2 regions of the Brevundimonas sp. UBA2503 genome follow, and region 2 is predicted to be linked to the other one. Evidence: predicted binding sites of a transcription regulator. Region 2 holds the regulator's gene; the other holds the start of a gene.
The links. Region 2 encodes HrcA, which represses chaperone genes, less so after heat shock. Its sites were predicted from a motif close to GTTAGCANTCNNNNNNNNNGANTGCTAAC; they were not measured.
Positions count from the first base shown of each region.

Region 1: a site for HrcA is predicted at 4,784-4,812, ahead of groES (co-chaperone GroES). Genes of this name have one in related genera too.

Region 1 is NZ_DDOD01000025.1:838-7,206, reverse strand. It holds gene B4K74_RS11490 (redoxin domain-containing protein) at 1-182, shown strand, start outside; gene B4K74_RS11485 (hypothetical protein) at 222-704, opposite strand; gene pgi (glucose-6-phosphate isomerase) at 850-2,499, shown strand; gene B4K74_RS11475 (hypothetical protein) at 2,503-3,015, opposite strand; gene B4K74_RS11470 (tetratricopeptide repeat protein) at 3,176-4,714, shown strand; gene groES (co-chaperone GroES) at 4,852-5,139, shown strand; partial or broken gene groL (chaperonin GroEL) at 5,280-6,369, shown strand, end outside.
Region 2 is NZ_DDOD01000020.1:22,155-28,523, forward strand. It holds partial or broken gene B4K74_RS09410 (ribonuclease PH) at 1-198, opposite strand, end outside; gene hrcA (heat-inducible transcriptional repressor HrcA) at 325-1,404, shown strand; gene grpE (nucleotide exchange factor GrpE) at 1,455-2,081, shown strand; gene B4K74_RS09425 (dienelactone hydrolase family protein) at 2,101-3,003, opposite strand; gene B4K74_RS09430 (hypothetical protein) at 3,086-3,505, opposite strand; gene dnaK (molecular chaperone DnaK) at 3,858-5,771, shown strand; gene dnaJ (molecular chaperone DnaJ) at 5,965-6,369, shown strand, end outside.

The DNA of each region.
Region 1 (6,369 bases), on a different contig from region 2:
GACTGTTGTTCGTGGGCGGCATCGACGACCGCCCGACCAACAAGATCGAGGATCTGGAAGGTGCCACCAACTATGTAAAGGCGGCGCTGACGGACATGGAGGCCGGACGTCCGGTCGCGACCCCGTTCGCCACGCCCTATGGCTGCTCGATCAAATATGCGGACGAGCTGGACGGGGCGTAGGGACCCTTACTCCGGAACGGCTTTATTCCGGAAACGCCCCTATTCCGGGAAGGTTTGGGCCGGGCTGGTGATGACGGCGATGTTGTCGTCGAACAGGTGCACCAGTTCGGCCAGGGCCAGATCGCGGGCACCCGCGCTATCGGCGGCTTCCATATCGGCCAGACGGACCGGCAGGTCCTCGGACAGGCCGCGCAGGATGCAGGTCATGTCGCCTTCGCTCTCGCGCGACTTGAGGATCAGATGGCCCTGCATATTGAGCTCACCCAGCGCCGTGGCCTCGGTGCGGAAGGTCAGCCATTCGCTGCCGGTCAGAAAACCGGGCGCGTGAACGGCGCCGGACGCGGCCCAGCCCTCGGCCACACCCTTGAGGCGTCCGGACCGGGAGACGATGTCGACGAACAGGGGCTCGGCGGCCAGACCCGTCAGGTCGGCGGGCACGGTGGCCGGATCCACCGAAGCGGCCAGCGCCACATCGGGGTTTGTGAGCAGCAGGGCAGTCGCGAGGGCCAGTCCGCAGGACATGGGAACCTTTCCGGGCGCCAGAGCGCCCATGATGACATCAATCTTCTGGTCGTTTCCCGAATCGGGGCGACCTTGGGGATTGCACCGGTTTACGCCCCAGCCGTAAACGAGCCCTTGACGCCCACCCCACGATCCGGAGTCGCCCATGTCCATCGCCCTGCCCCTGACTGATGAAAAGCGCCGGGCGGAGGCCTGGACCCGGTTTGATGCGGTCGCCGCCCGCGACGGGGATGCCCGGATCGAGACCCTGTTCGATCAGGAGGCAGGGCGGGTCGGGCGGCTGACGCTGGAGGTAGCGGGCCTGACCCTCGACCTGTCGAAACAGGCCTTTACCGCAGAGGGGCTGGATGCCTGTCTGGCGCTGGCCGAGGCCTGTGACGTCGGCGACTGGAAGCGGGCCCTGTTCAACGGGGCTGCTGTCAATGCCTCCGAGGGGCGGGCGGTGCTGCACCCTGCGCTGCGGGCCCCCGACGGGGCGCATTTCGAGGCGCTGGGCGAGCCGGTGTCGCGCGAGGTCGAACAGGTGCGCGACCAGATGGTCGCCTATGCCGAAGCGATCCGGGCCGGTGAAGAGGCTGGTGCGACGGGCGAAAGGTTCCGGGCGGTGGTTCACATCGGCATCGGCGGCTCGGATCTGGGGCCGCGTCTGGTGTGGGACGCGCTGAGGCCGCTGGACCCGGCGATCGACGTGCGGTTCGTCGCCAATATCGATCCGCAGGAGATAGCCGAGGCGCTGACGGGGCTGGATCCGGCCTCGACGCTGGTTATCGTCGTCTCCAAGACCTTCACGACGCAGGAGACCCTGACCAATGCCGTGCTCGCGCGGGACTGGCTGGCCGCCGCCCTGCCGGAAGAGGGCTTGCGGCGGCATCTGGTCGGCGTGTCAGCGGCGCCCGACAAGGCCGAGTCGTTCGGCTGTGGTCAGGTGTTCGGCTTTTCGGACTGGGTCGGGGGGCGCTATTCCCTGTGGTCGGCGGTCAGCCTGTCGTGCGCGATCGGTCTGGGCGGAGAGGTCTTTCGCAGCCTGCTGGCCGGGGCCAGCGAGATGGACCGGCACTTTCTCGAGACCCCGCTGGCCTACAATGCGCCGGTGCTGATGGCGCTGGCGCAGGTCTATAATGTCGAGGGGCTGAAGCGGCGGGCGCGGACGGTCGCGCCCTATGCCCATGGCCTCCGGCGTCTTGCGGCCTTTCTGCAGCAGCTGGAGATGGAGTCGAACGGAAAGCGGGTGACCCGCGAGGGCAAGCCGGCGACGCGCGGCACCGGGCCGGTGGTGTTCGGCGAGCCCGGCACCAACGGCCAGCACGCCTTTTTCCAGCAGCTGCATCAGGGACCCGATGTGGTGCCGGCCGAATTCGTGGTGGTGAAGCAGACTCTGGAGGGCCGGGACGGCGCGCCCCTGTGGTCGAATGCGGTGGCCCAGTCCGAGGCCCTGATGCGGGGACGGACGGCCGAGGCTGCGCTGGCTGAAATGATGGAGCAGGGGATGGACCAGGGCGAGGCCGAACGACTGGCGCCCCACCGCGCCTTTCCGGGCAACCGGCCCTCGACCACCATCCTGATGGACCGGCTGACGCCGCAGGCGCTGGGCGCGCTTCTGGCGCTTTATGAGCACAAGACCTTCATCGAGGGCGTGATCTGGGACATCAACAGCTTTGACCAGTGGGGGGTCGAACTGGGCAAGGTGCTGGCGAAGCGAGTGCTGGGGGCTGCGCAAGAGAGCCGCGACTCAGCGAAACGGGCCCCAGAGAGCTGGGACCCGTCCACGCGGTCGTTGTTTGAGCGGCTGATCTAGACCTTACCAGCGACGGTCGTAGCGGTAGTCGCGACGGTCATCCCGGCGGTCGTAGCGGCGATCCCGGCGGTCATCGCGACGATCGTAGCGGCGGTCGTACCGTTGGTCGTAACGCTGGTCGCGACGGTCATTGCCATAGTAGCGGGGATCACGGCTGTTGATGCCGTGCTCGCGCTCCCAGTGGCCCTGGTTCCGGTAGCAGCGGCCCCCACGATAGTAGTTACAGTCATCGCCCCGGTTGGCGGTGGCGCCGATGGCGGCCCCGGCGACAGCGCCGCCCAGAATATATTCGCCCTCGCCATTGCCGATGATGGCCCCGGCGATAGCGCCGACAGCCGCGCCCAGCAAGACATCCTCGCCGCTGGAAGAGCGGTCGCGGTCCGGATAGCGGTCATAGCGGTAGTTCTGGGCTGAGACCGGGTTGGCGACCATGAGGCCGAGCGCCAGCACACCGGCGGTCAGGGCGCCCGTCACGGCGGTGCGTTGGGCGGTGTCGGAGGTCAGGGTGCGGGTCATGGATCCGTCCTTTCGTGGAGGGTCGGGTGAAACTATGGCCCCATACTCGCGCGCCCCACCTGAACCCGATGAGAGGGGTCTGTTCATGCCGCGTTCATCGAGCGGCTCATCCCGTGTGCGGGCTTGTCTCAGAACGGCGTTCAGCGCAGGTTGCCGCGTCATGTCCTTTGCCCCGCCCCGACTTGATCCTTCGCTGCGCCGTCTGGTCACCCGGGCGCTGTCTGCCTGTGCGGCGCTGGCAGGCAGCCTGATGATCGCCGGGACCGCCCTGGCCCAGGACAGGCCGCCGCCCCCACCACCGCCGCCGCCGCCCCCTCCGACGGCCGGACCGACGGATGTGCGCATCTCCAGCCCCGATGCCCTTGCCCGCGAACGTCTGCAGGCTGCCGTCGCCGCCCGCGAAGCCGGGGAGGTGGCCGCCGCAGAAGCTGCCTATGTCGAGGCCGCAGCGGCGTTCGCGCAAACCGGCAAGGTCGAGGAGGCCTCGGCCGCGTGGGTCGAGGTGGCGCGCCTGCGTCTGGCGACCGACCGCGCCGCCGAGGCAGAGCAGGCCCTCGCCACCGCAGTCGCCGTCATTGAAGCGGCGCGCGGCGCGGCAGATCCGGCTCTGGTCACGCCGCTGCAGATCCAGGGGCGACTGTTCTACATTCAGGGGCGCTATGAGGCGGCGCTCGTCAATATCGCCCGGGCCCGGGCGCTGCTGGCGGACCAGGCCGACACGGCGACGGTTGCCGAACTGCTGTTCGAGGAAGGCCGGGCGCTGGACGCGCTGGGCCGGTTCGCCGAGGCCGAGAGCGCGGCGCGGGTGGGGCTGGGCCTGAGGCTGGACCTGCTGGGGCCCGATGATCCGCTGACCGCCGACACCATGAACCAGTTGGCCAATGCCCTGATGGCCCAGGGGCGGTTCGCCGAGGCCGAGCCGATCTTTCGCCGGGCACTGGGCATCTATGAGGTCGCCTATGGCCGCGACAGCGACACCGTGGCGCTGGTGCTCAGCAACCTTGGAAACGTGCTGCGCCGGACCGGCCGGCTGAATCAGGCCGAGGCCGCCTATGCCCGGGCGGTGGGCATTGCCGAGGGGGTGGGGGATCCCTTCCTGCTGGCGCAGCTGCTGAACAATTTCGGCTGGTATCTGCATGTGGCCGACCGGGACGTCGAGGCCCAGCCGGTGTTCGAGCGGGTGCTGGCCATGGCGGTCGAACTGGCCGGGCCCGAGCACCCCTTCACCGGTATCGCCCGCGCCAATCTGGCCATCACCCTGTCCGGTCAGGGACGCCACGCCGAGGCCCTGCCGCTGTTCGCCGAGGCGCTGGCGGTGCTGGAGCCGGGGCTGGGCGCCGACAGCCCCGATCTGGTGACAACGCTGGAAGGGCGGGCGCTGGCGCTGGCAGAGACCGGCGACGCCGCCGGGGCCGAGGCCCTGTACCAGCGGTCGCAGGCGATCCTGGCCGCGCGACTGGCGCCGGGGCATCCCGAGGCCGTGCGGCTGGCGGGGACGATGGCGGGCTTCCTGTCGGACCAGGACCGGCCGGGTGAGGCGCTGGCGGTGCTGCGGCCGGCGCGGCGGGACCTGTTCACGCGCAGCGGCCTGGCGCTGGAAGGCGGCGATCCCCTGCGCCGGGCAGCGCCCCTGTTCGCCCAGCAGGTCCGGGCCAGCTGGGACCGGGCCGAACAGCTGGCCGACACCGCCCCGCGCTGAGATTTTTCTCGCTCGGCAGGCACCCGAACCCTTGACGCGCCGGGGTGTCAGACCCTACCTGCAGGCCGCATTAGCACTCTCGCCCTGCGGCTGCCAAAGCCCCGGTCGGGAGACCATTCCAAAGGGAGATATCACAGATGGCGTTTCGTCCTCTCGGCGATCGCGTGCTGGTCAAGCGCGTGGAAGAAGAATCCAAGACCAAGGGCGGGATCATCATCCCCGACACCGCCAAGGAAAAGCCCCAGGAAGGCGAAGTCGTCTCCGTCGGGCCCGGCGCCCGTGACGACAGCGGCAAGGTCAATGCCCTGGAGCTGAAGGCCGGCGACCGCATCCTGTTCGGCAAATGGTCGGGCACCGAGGTCAAGGTCGACGGTGAAGACCTGATCATCATGAAGGAATCGGACGTGCTGGGGGTGCTGAGCTAAGGCTCAGCCCCAGTGGCGAGTGACGAGTGGCGAGTGGCGAGACCGGTCCAGCGTGACCCCGCCGCTCAGACCTGACCTCGATCACCCTCGCCACACACCACTCGTCACTCACCACTCACTACTTCAAAGGAGCTGCCTCCATGGCTGCCAAGATCGTACAGTTCAACACCGATGCGCGCGACAAGATGCTGCGCGGCGTCAACATCCTCGCCAATGCCGTCAAGGTCACCCTGGGGCCCAAGGGCCGCAATGTGGTCATCCAGAAATCGTTCGGCGCCCCGCGCTCGACCAAGGACGGCGTCTCGGTCGCCAAGGAAATCGAGCTGGAAGACGCCTTCGAGAACATGGGCGCCCAGATGATCCGCGAGGTCGCCTCCAAGACCAACGACAAGGCCGGTGACGGCACCACCACCGCCACCGTCCTGGCCCAGTCGATCGTGCAGGAAGGCCTCAAGTCCGTCGCCGCCGGCATGAACCCGATGGATCTGAAGCGCGGCATCGACAAGGCGGTCACCGCCGTCCTCGCCGAGATCAAGGCCAACGCCAAGAAGGTCTCGGCCAATTCGGAAATCGCCCAGGTCGGCACCATCTCGGCCAATGGCGACGTCGAAGTCGGCGAAATGATCGCCCGCGCCATGGACAAGGTCGGCAATGAAGGCGTCATCACGGTTGAAGAAGCCAAGACCGCCGAAACCGAGCTGGACGTCGTCGAAGGCATGCAGTTCGACCGCGGCTATCTGAGCCCCTACTTCATCACCAACGCCGACAAGATGGAGGCCGACCTCGAGGAGCCGCTGATCCTGCTCCACGAGAAGAAGCTGTCCAGCCTGCAGGCCATGCTGCCGATCCTGGAAGCCGTGGTGCAGTCGGGCCGTCCGCTGGTCATCATCGCCGAGGACATCGAGGGCGAGGCCCTGGCCACCCTGGTGGTCAACAAGCTGCGTGGCGGCCTGCGCGTCGCCGCCGTCAAGGCCCCGGGCTTTGGCGATCGCCGCAAGGCCATGCTGGAGGACATCGCCGTCCTGACCGGCGGCCAGGTGATCTCGGAAGATCTCGGCATCAAGCTGGAAAACGTCACCCTGGACATGCTGGGCAAGGCCAAGAAGGTCACCATCACCAAGGACGACACCACCATCGTCGACGGCGTGGGTGAAAAGGACGCCATCGAGGCCCGCATCGCCCAGATCAAGCGCCAGATCGAGGACACCACCTCGGACTACGACAAGGAGA
Region 2 (6,369 bases):
CAGCATGCCGTATTCGGCCGTCACCCAGCCCTGGCCCTTGCCGCGCAGCCACGGCGGCAGGTGCTCCTCGACCGAGGCGGTGACCAGCACCTTCGTCTGGCCGAACGACACCAGACACGACCCCTCGGCATAGCGGTTGACGCCGGTTTCAAGCGTCACGGGGCGAAGCTGGTCGGGCGAACGGTCGGAAGGGCGCATGATGTCTCTTTTGCGTATTGGATGGGGTCGCGGGCGTGCTTATCCTGAAAGCGTGACCCTGTCCCGCTCCCAGATGCCAGAAGACCCGCCCCCCGCAGATGCCGGACGAGGCTGCGCATGAGCTCCATGCCGTTTCATCCCTCGCCCTCGCTGACCACGCTGGACGCCCGGGCGCGCGACATCTTCCGCAGCATCGTCGAGACCTATCTGGAGACGGGAGAGCCGGTCGGGTCGCGGACCCTGTCGCGCGGGACCATCGCCCTGTCGCCGGCCTCGATCCGCAACACCATGCAGGACCTGACGCTGGCGGGTTTGCTGGCGTCGCCGCACACCTCGTCCGGGCGGGTGCCGACCCATGCCGGGCTGCGGCTGTTCGTCGACGGTTTGCTGGAGATCGGCGACGTCGGCACCGAGGAACGGCGCGAGATCGATGCGCGGCTGGCGGGGCTGGCGCGGCCGGGGGGGCGCGTGGATTTCGATCAGGCGCTGAACGAGGCGTCGTCCCTGCTGTCGGGACTGGCGGGCGGGGCCGGCATTGTCGCCAGCCCGGTCCGGGATACCGGAATCAAGCACGTCGAGTTCGTGGCGCTGGGCCATGATCAGGCCCTGGCCATTCTGGTGGCCGAGGACGGGCAGGTGGAGAACCGGCTGATGCCCATGGGGCCCGGCATGACCCCCTCGACCCTGCAGGAGGCCTCGAACTTTCTGAATGCCCGGCTGAAGGGTCGCTCGCTGACCGAGGCCCGGGGCGAGATGAGCCAGGAGCTGAATTCGGCGCGTCAGGCGCTGGATGCGGCGGCCGCCCGGCTGGTCGAGGACGGCATGGCGGCCTGGTCCGGGGCGGCGGGGCCGCGGTCGCTGATCGTGCGGGGGCGGGCCAATCTGTTGCAGGACCGCGAGGCGCTGGAGGATCTGGACCGGGTGCGGGTGCTGTTCGATGATCTGGAGCAGAAGGAACAGCTGATCGGCCTGCTGGACGGGGTGTCCGAGGCCCAGGGGGTGCGCATTTTTATCGGCGCCGAGACACGACTGTTTTCACTTTCGGGTTCCTCTGTGATCGCCGCGCCCTATATGACGGGGCGACAACGGGTGCTGGGCGCGGTCGGCGTGATCGGCCCCACGCGTTTGAACTATGCCAGGATCATTCCGTTGGTGGACTACACCGCCCGCGTACTGAGCCGATTGTTTGACGGACAAGAGCCTTGAACGACACACCGCACGACCCCGAAACTCATGAATTCGACGACCTGAACGGTATGGATCCGGCCGATGAAGCCGACGCCGAGGCGGGCCTGAATTCCGATCCTGCCCATACAGGTGTGGGCATGGACAACCTCGACGCCATCCTCGACGAGCGGGACCAATGGAAGGACCGGGCGCTGCGCGCCGTGGCCGAGGTCGAGAACATCAAGCGCCGGGCCGAGACCCAGAACAATGACGCCCGCGCCTATGCCATCCAGCGCTTTGCCCGCGACCTGCTGGGCGTGGCCGACAATCTGGAGCGGGCCCTGCAGGCGGCACCCAAGAATGCCGAGGGGGCCGAGGCCGGGTTGGTGACCGGGCTGGAGCTGACGCAGAAGTCCCTGCTGTCGGCCTTTGCCAGCAACAATCTGGTGCGCGTGGCGCCCGAGGCGGGTGAAGCATTCGATCCGCACCTGCATCAGGCGATGATGGAGCAGCCGTCAGAGACAGTGCCCGGCGGGTCTGTGATCCAGACGCTGCAGGCGGGCTATGCCCTGTTCGGGCGCACGGTGCGCCCGGCCATGGTGGTCGTCGCCGCCAAGGGGTCCGGCCCCGCACCCGGCACCTCGGCCTCAGACGCAGCCCATGCCTATGAGGCCACAGCCTCGGCCACGGGCGGGGCCCACGACTCGAAGGCCTGATGATTTGGGGGCCTGACCCTCAGGTCTTGAGGCGCGCGTCGAACAGGGCCAGCAGCTTGTCCCAGCCGTCGGCGGCGGCATCGGCCTTGTAGCTGGCGCGGTAGTCGGCGTGGAAGCCGTGCTGGGCACCGTCATAGACGTCGATGCCGCTGTCGGTGCGCCCGGCGCGCTGCAGGGCCTGACGCATGAGCTCGACACTGGACAGCGGGATGCCCCGATCCATCTCGCCATAGAGGCCCAGCACCGGCGCCTTCAGGTCGGCCGCCAGATCGACCGGCCAGGGCTGGCCGGCGGCGATCTGTTCGGGCGTGGCCTCGGCGGCGGGGGCCAGACGGCCGTACCAGGCGACGCCGGCGTCGATCACGGCAAAGCGGGCGCAGGCCTGCCAGACGACCTTGCCGCCCCAGCAGAAGCCGGTGATGCCGACCTTGTCGGCCCTGGCCCACAGCTGGCGCGACAGCCATTCCATGCCGGCGGAGATGTCGCCCATCACCTGCTCATACCCCGCCTGACCGACGATCTCCTGGATGCGACCGAAGTCGGTGAGCGGTGCCGGATCCTCGACCCGGACGAAGAAGGCGGGCGCCATGGCCGCATAGCCGGCCTTTGCCAGACGGCGGCAGATGTCGCGGATATAGTCATGGACGCCGAAGATTTCGGAGGCGACGATCACCACGGGAAAGGGCCCCTCGCCCTCGGGACGCGCGACATAGGCGGGCAGATCAAAGCCGTCCGGTGCCGGATAGCTGACGGTTTCGGTGACCAGACCCTCGCTGTCGGTGACGACCGGGCTGGCGTCCTGGGCCAGCGCCGCGGGGGCATAGCCCGCGAACATCAGGCCGGTCAGGCCCCCTGTGGCCAACGCCCTGCGGCTGAAACGAAAATCCTGATCGGTCGGGCCTTCGGGGCGGGTCAGTCGCATCGGGCGGTCTCCTGAGTTTCAGGCCGCAAACCTGCGCCCTGTGTCCCGGGACGTCCAGTCACGATCGCCTCAGCGACCGGGGTCAGCGGGTGAAATAATAGTCCGCGATGCGACAGACGTTGACGCCCACCCGCTCCAGTCGCTCGCCGTTCGAAAACTCGGCGCGCACGACATAGACGCAGGCGCCCGAGCCGTTGTCGACGTCGATGACCGCACTGTCGCCCGTCGCCAGCACCTCGGGCGTCAGAAGATCGCCGCGCCAGTCGGTCCGGGCGGGATCAGCGGCATAGAGGCTGACGATGGTCCAGCCGGTCTGGTTATGGACCCGCACGCGACGGTTCTGGCCGTCATTGGAAGACTGGGCGCCGCGCGTTGTCCCGCGCGACTGGTCCGCCGACTGGGCCCAGCCGGGTTCAGGCGCCGCCAGCAGGCAGGCCGAAAGGGCCAGAACGCCGGTGGCGCTGGCAACGCCGCAGAGCCGCAGGCCGGAAAACTTGGACATAAGGGCGTCGTCCCTGCAGCGAATGAAATCCGGAAAGCGCGGTTTCCGGGCGGTGCAACTGGTTTAGGTGACCCCCATACTGGCGTCCAGCCGAGGCTGTGACACCTGACGGAGCCTGATTATCGTCTTTCGTGAGGCGGTGAGGCGGTCTGCGCCCCGATCACAGCGGGCCCGTATGCACGAAAGGGCTTGCGGGTGCCCCTGCGCTTCCCATATCGGCATCAGCCGTGCAAAGCCCCTTGTCTCTCTGGGGATTTGCCCGAACCGAACACCAACCCCCCGGGGGTGGCTGACAAGGGCGCTCGAACGAGGCCCGGAGCCATCCGCCGAACAGGAGCAAGACGTAGAGTCCATGAGCAAGATCATCGGCATTGACCTCGGTACGACCAATTCGTGCGTAGCCGTCATGGACGGCAAGACCCCGAAGGTTATCGAGAACGCTGAGGGCAACCGCACCACCCCGTCGGTGGTGGCGATCCAGGATGGCGGCGAAGTGCTGGTGGGCCAGCCCGCGCGTCGTCAGGCGGTGACCAATCCGGCCAACACCCTGTTCGCCATCAAACGCCTGATCGGCCGGAATTTCGACGACCCCGTCGTGGCCAAAGACAAGAAGATGGTCCCCTATGAGATCGTCAAGGGCCCGACCGGCGACGCCTGGGTGCGCGCCCAGGGCAAGGATTATTCGCCCCAGCAAATCTCGGCCTACACCCTTCAGAAGATGAAGGAGGCCGCCGAGGCCTATCTGGGCGAGAAGGTCGAAAAGGCGGTCATCACCGTTCCGGCCTATTTCAACGACAGTCAGCGTCAGGCGACCAAGGATGCCGGCAAGATCGCCGGGCTTGAAGTCCTGCGCATCATCAATGAGCCGACGGCGGCCGCTCTGGCCTATGGCCTGGAAAAGAACGACGGCCAGAAGATCGCGGTCTATGACCTGGGCGGCGGCACCTTTGACGTCTCGATCCTCGAGATCGGCGACGGCGTCTTTGAGGTGAAGTCGACCAATGGGGACACCTTCCTCGGCGGTGAGGACTTTGACCTGCGTCTGGTCGATTATCTGGCCGATGAGTTCAAGAAGGATCAGGGCGTTGACCTGCGCCAGGACAAGCTGGCCCTGCAGCGCCTGAAGGAAGAGGCCGAGAAGGCCAAGAAGGAGCTGTCCTCGACCACCCAGTATGAGGTCAATCTGCCGTTCATCACCATGAACGCCTCGGGCCCGCTGCACCTGAACATCAAGCTGTCGCGCTCCAAGCTGGAGGCGCTGGTCGAGGATCTGGTCCAGCGCACCATCGCGCCCTGTGAAAAGGCGCTTAAGGATGCCGGGCTGAAGGCCTCGGATATCGACGAAGTGGTGCTGGTCGGCGGCATGACCCGCATGCCGATGGTTCAGGAAGCCGTGAAGAAATTCTTCGGCAAGGAGCCGCACAAGGGGGTCAACCCCGATGAGGTCGTGGCGCTGGGCGCCGCCGTTCAGGCGGGCGTGCTGCAAGGCGACGTCAAGGATGTGCTGCTGCTGGACGTGACCCCGCTGACGCTGGGCATCGAGACGCTGGGCGGTGTGTTCACTCCGCTGATCGAGCGCAACACCACCATCCCGACCAAGAAGAGCCAGACCTTTTCGACCGCCGAGGACAACCAGTCGGCCGTGACCATCCGGGTCTTCCAGGGCGAGCGGCCGATGGCGTCGGACAACAAGATCCTGGGTCAGTTCGACCTGATGGGGATTCCGCCCGCACCGCGCGGCATGCCGCAGGTCGAGGTGACGTTCGACATCGACGCCAACGGCATCGTCCACGTCTCGGCCAAGGACAAGGCGACCAACAAGGAACAGTCGATCCGCATTCAGGCCAATGGCGGCCTGTCGGATGAGGACATCGACAAGATGGTCAAGGAGGCTGAGGCCAATGCCGCGGCTGACAAGCAGCGCAAGGAAACGGTCGAGGCCCAGAATTCGGCCGACAGCCTGATCCACTCGACCGAGAAGGCCATGGCCGAGCACGGCGACAAGGTTGGCGAGCCCGACAAGGCGGCCATCCAGACCGCCCTCGACGAACTGAAGGCGGCGCGCGAAGGCTCGGACCTCGAAGACCTGCGGGCCAAGACCACGGCCCTGGCCCAGGCCTCGATGAAGCTGGGCGAGGCCATGTATGCGGCCCAGCAGGGTGCGCCGGGCGAAGGTGACGACGCGGCGGCCCCCGCCGACGACGGTGTGGTCGATGCGGAGTTCGAGGAAGTCTCGGGCGACGAAGCGGACAAGAAGGCCGACTGACGACCGCGCCTTCCCCCGTCTTTCGGGAAGGCAAAATGCATCCGGCCCCGCTTGTCAGGCGACAGGCGGGGCCGTTTCATGAAACTTGCATCATGCGACCCGACACCCATGTCTGTCGGGGTATCGGTTTCCGGCCAGCCTCCGCCGAAGAGGGGCGGCCGGATCGAAACGGGATAATGAGGATCACGGCCTGATGGCGCAGCGCGATTATTACGAGATTCTGGGGGTTGAACGCACGGTCGATGCCGCCGGGCTGAAGGCTGCCTATCGCAAGCTGGCCATGCAGCACCACCCGGACCGCAACGACGGCTGCGAGGAGGCCTCGACCCGCTTCAAGGAAGTGTCCGAGGCCTATGCCGTCCTGTCGGATGCGCAGAAACGCGCCGCCTATGACCGGTTTGGCCATGAGGGCGTGGGCGGCGGCGGTCAGGGTCCGTTCGGACGCGGCGGGGCCGGCTATGCCGACGTCAATGACATCTTCGAGCAGGTGTTCGGCGACGCCTTTGGCGATGTGTTCGGCGGGCGCGGTGCCCGCAGCGGCGGACCCCGTCGGGGTTCGGACCTGCGCTATGACCTCGAGATCACGCTGGAAGACGCC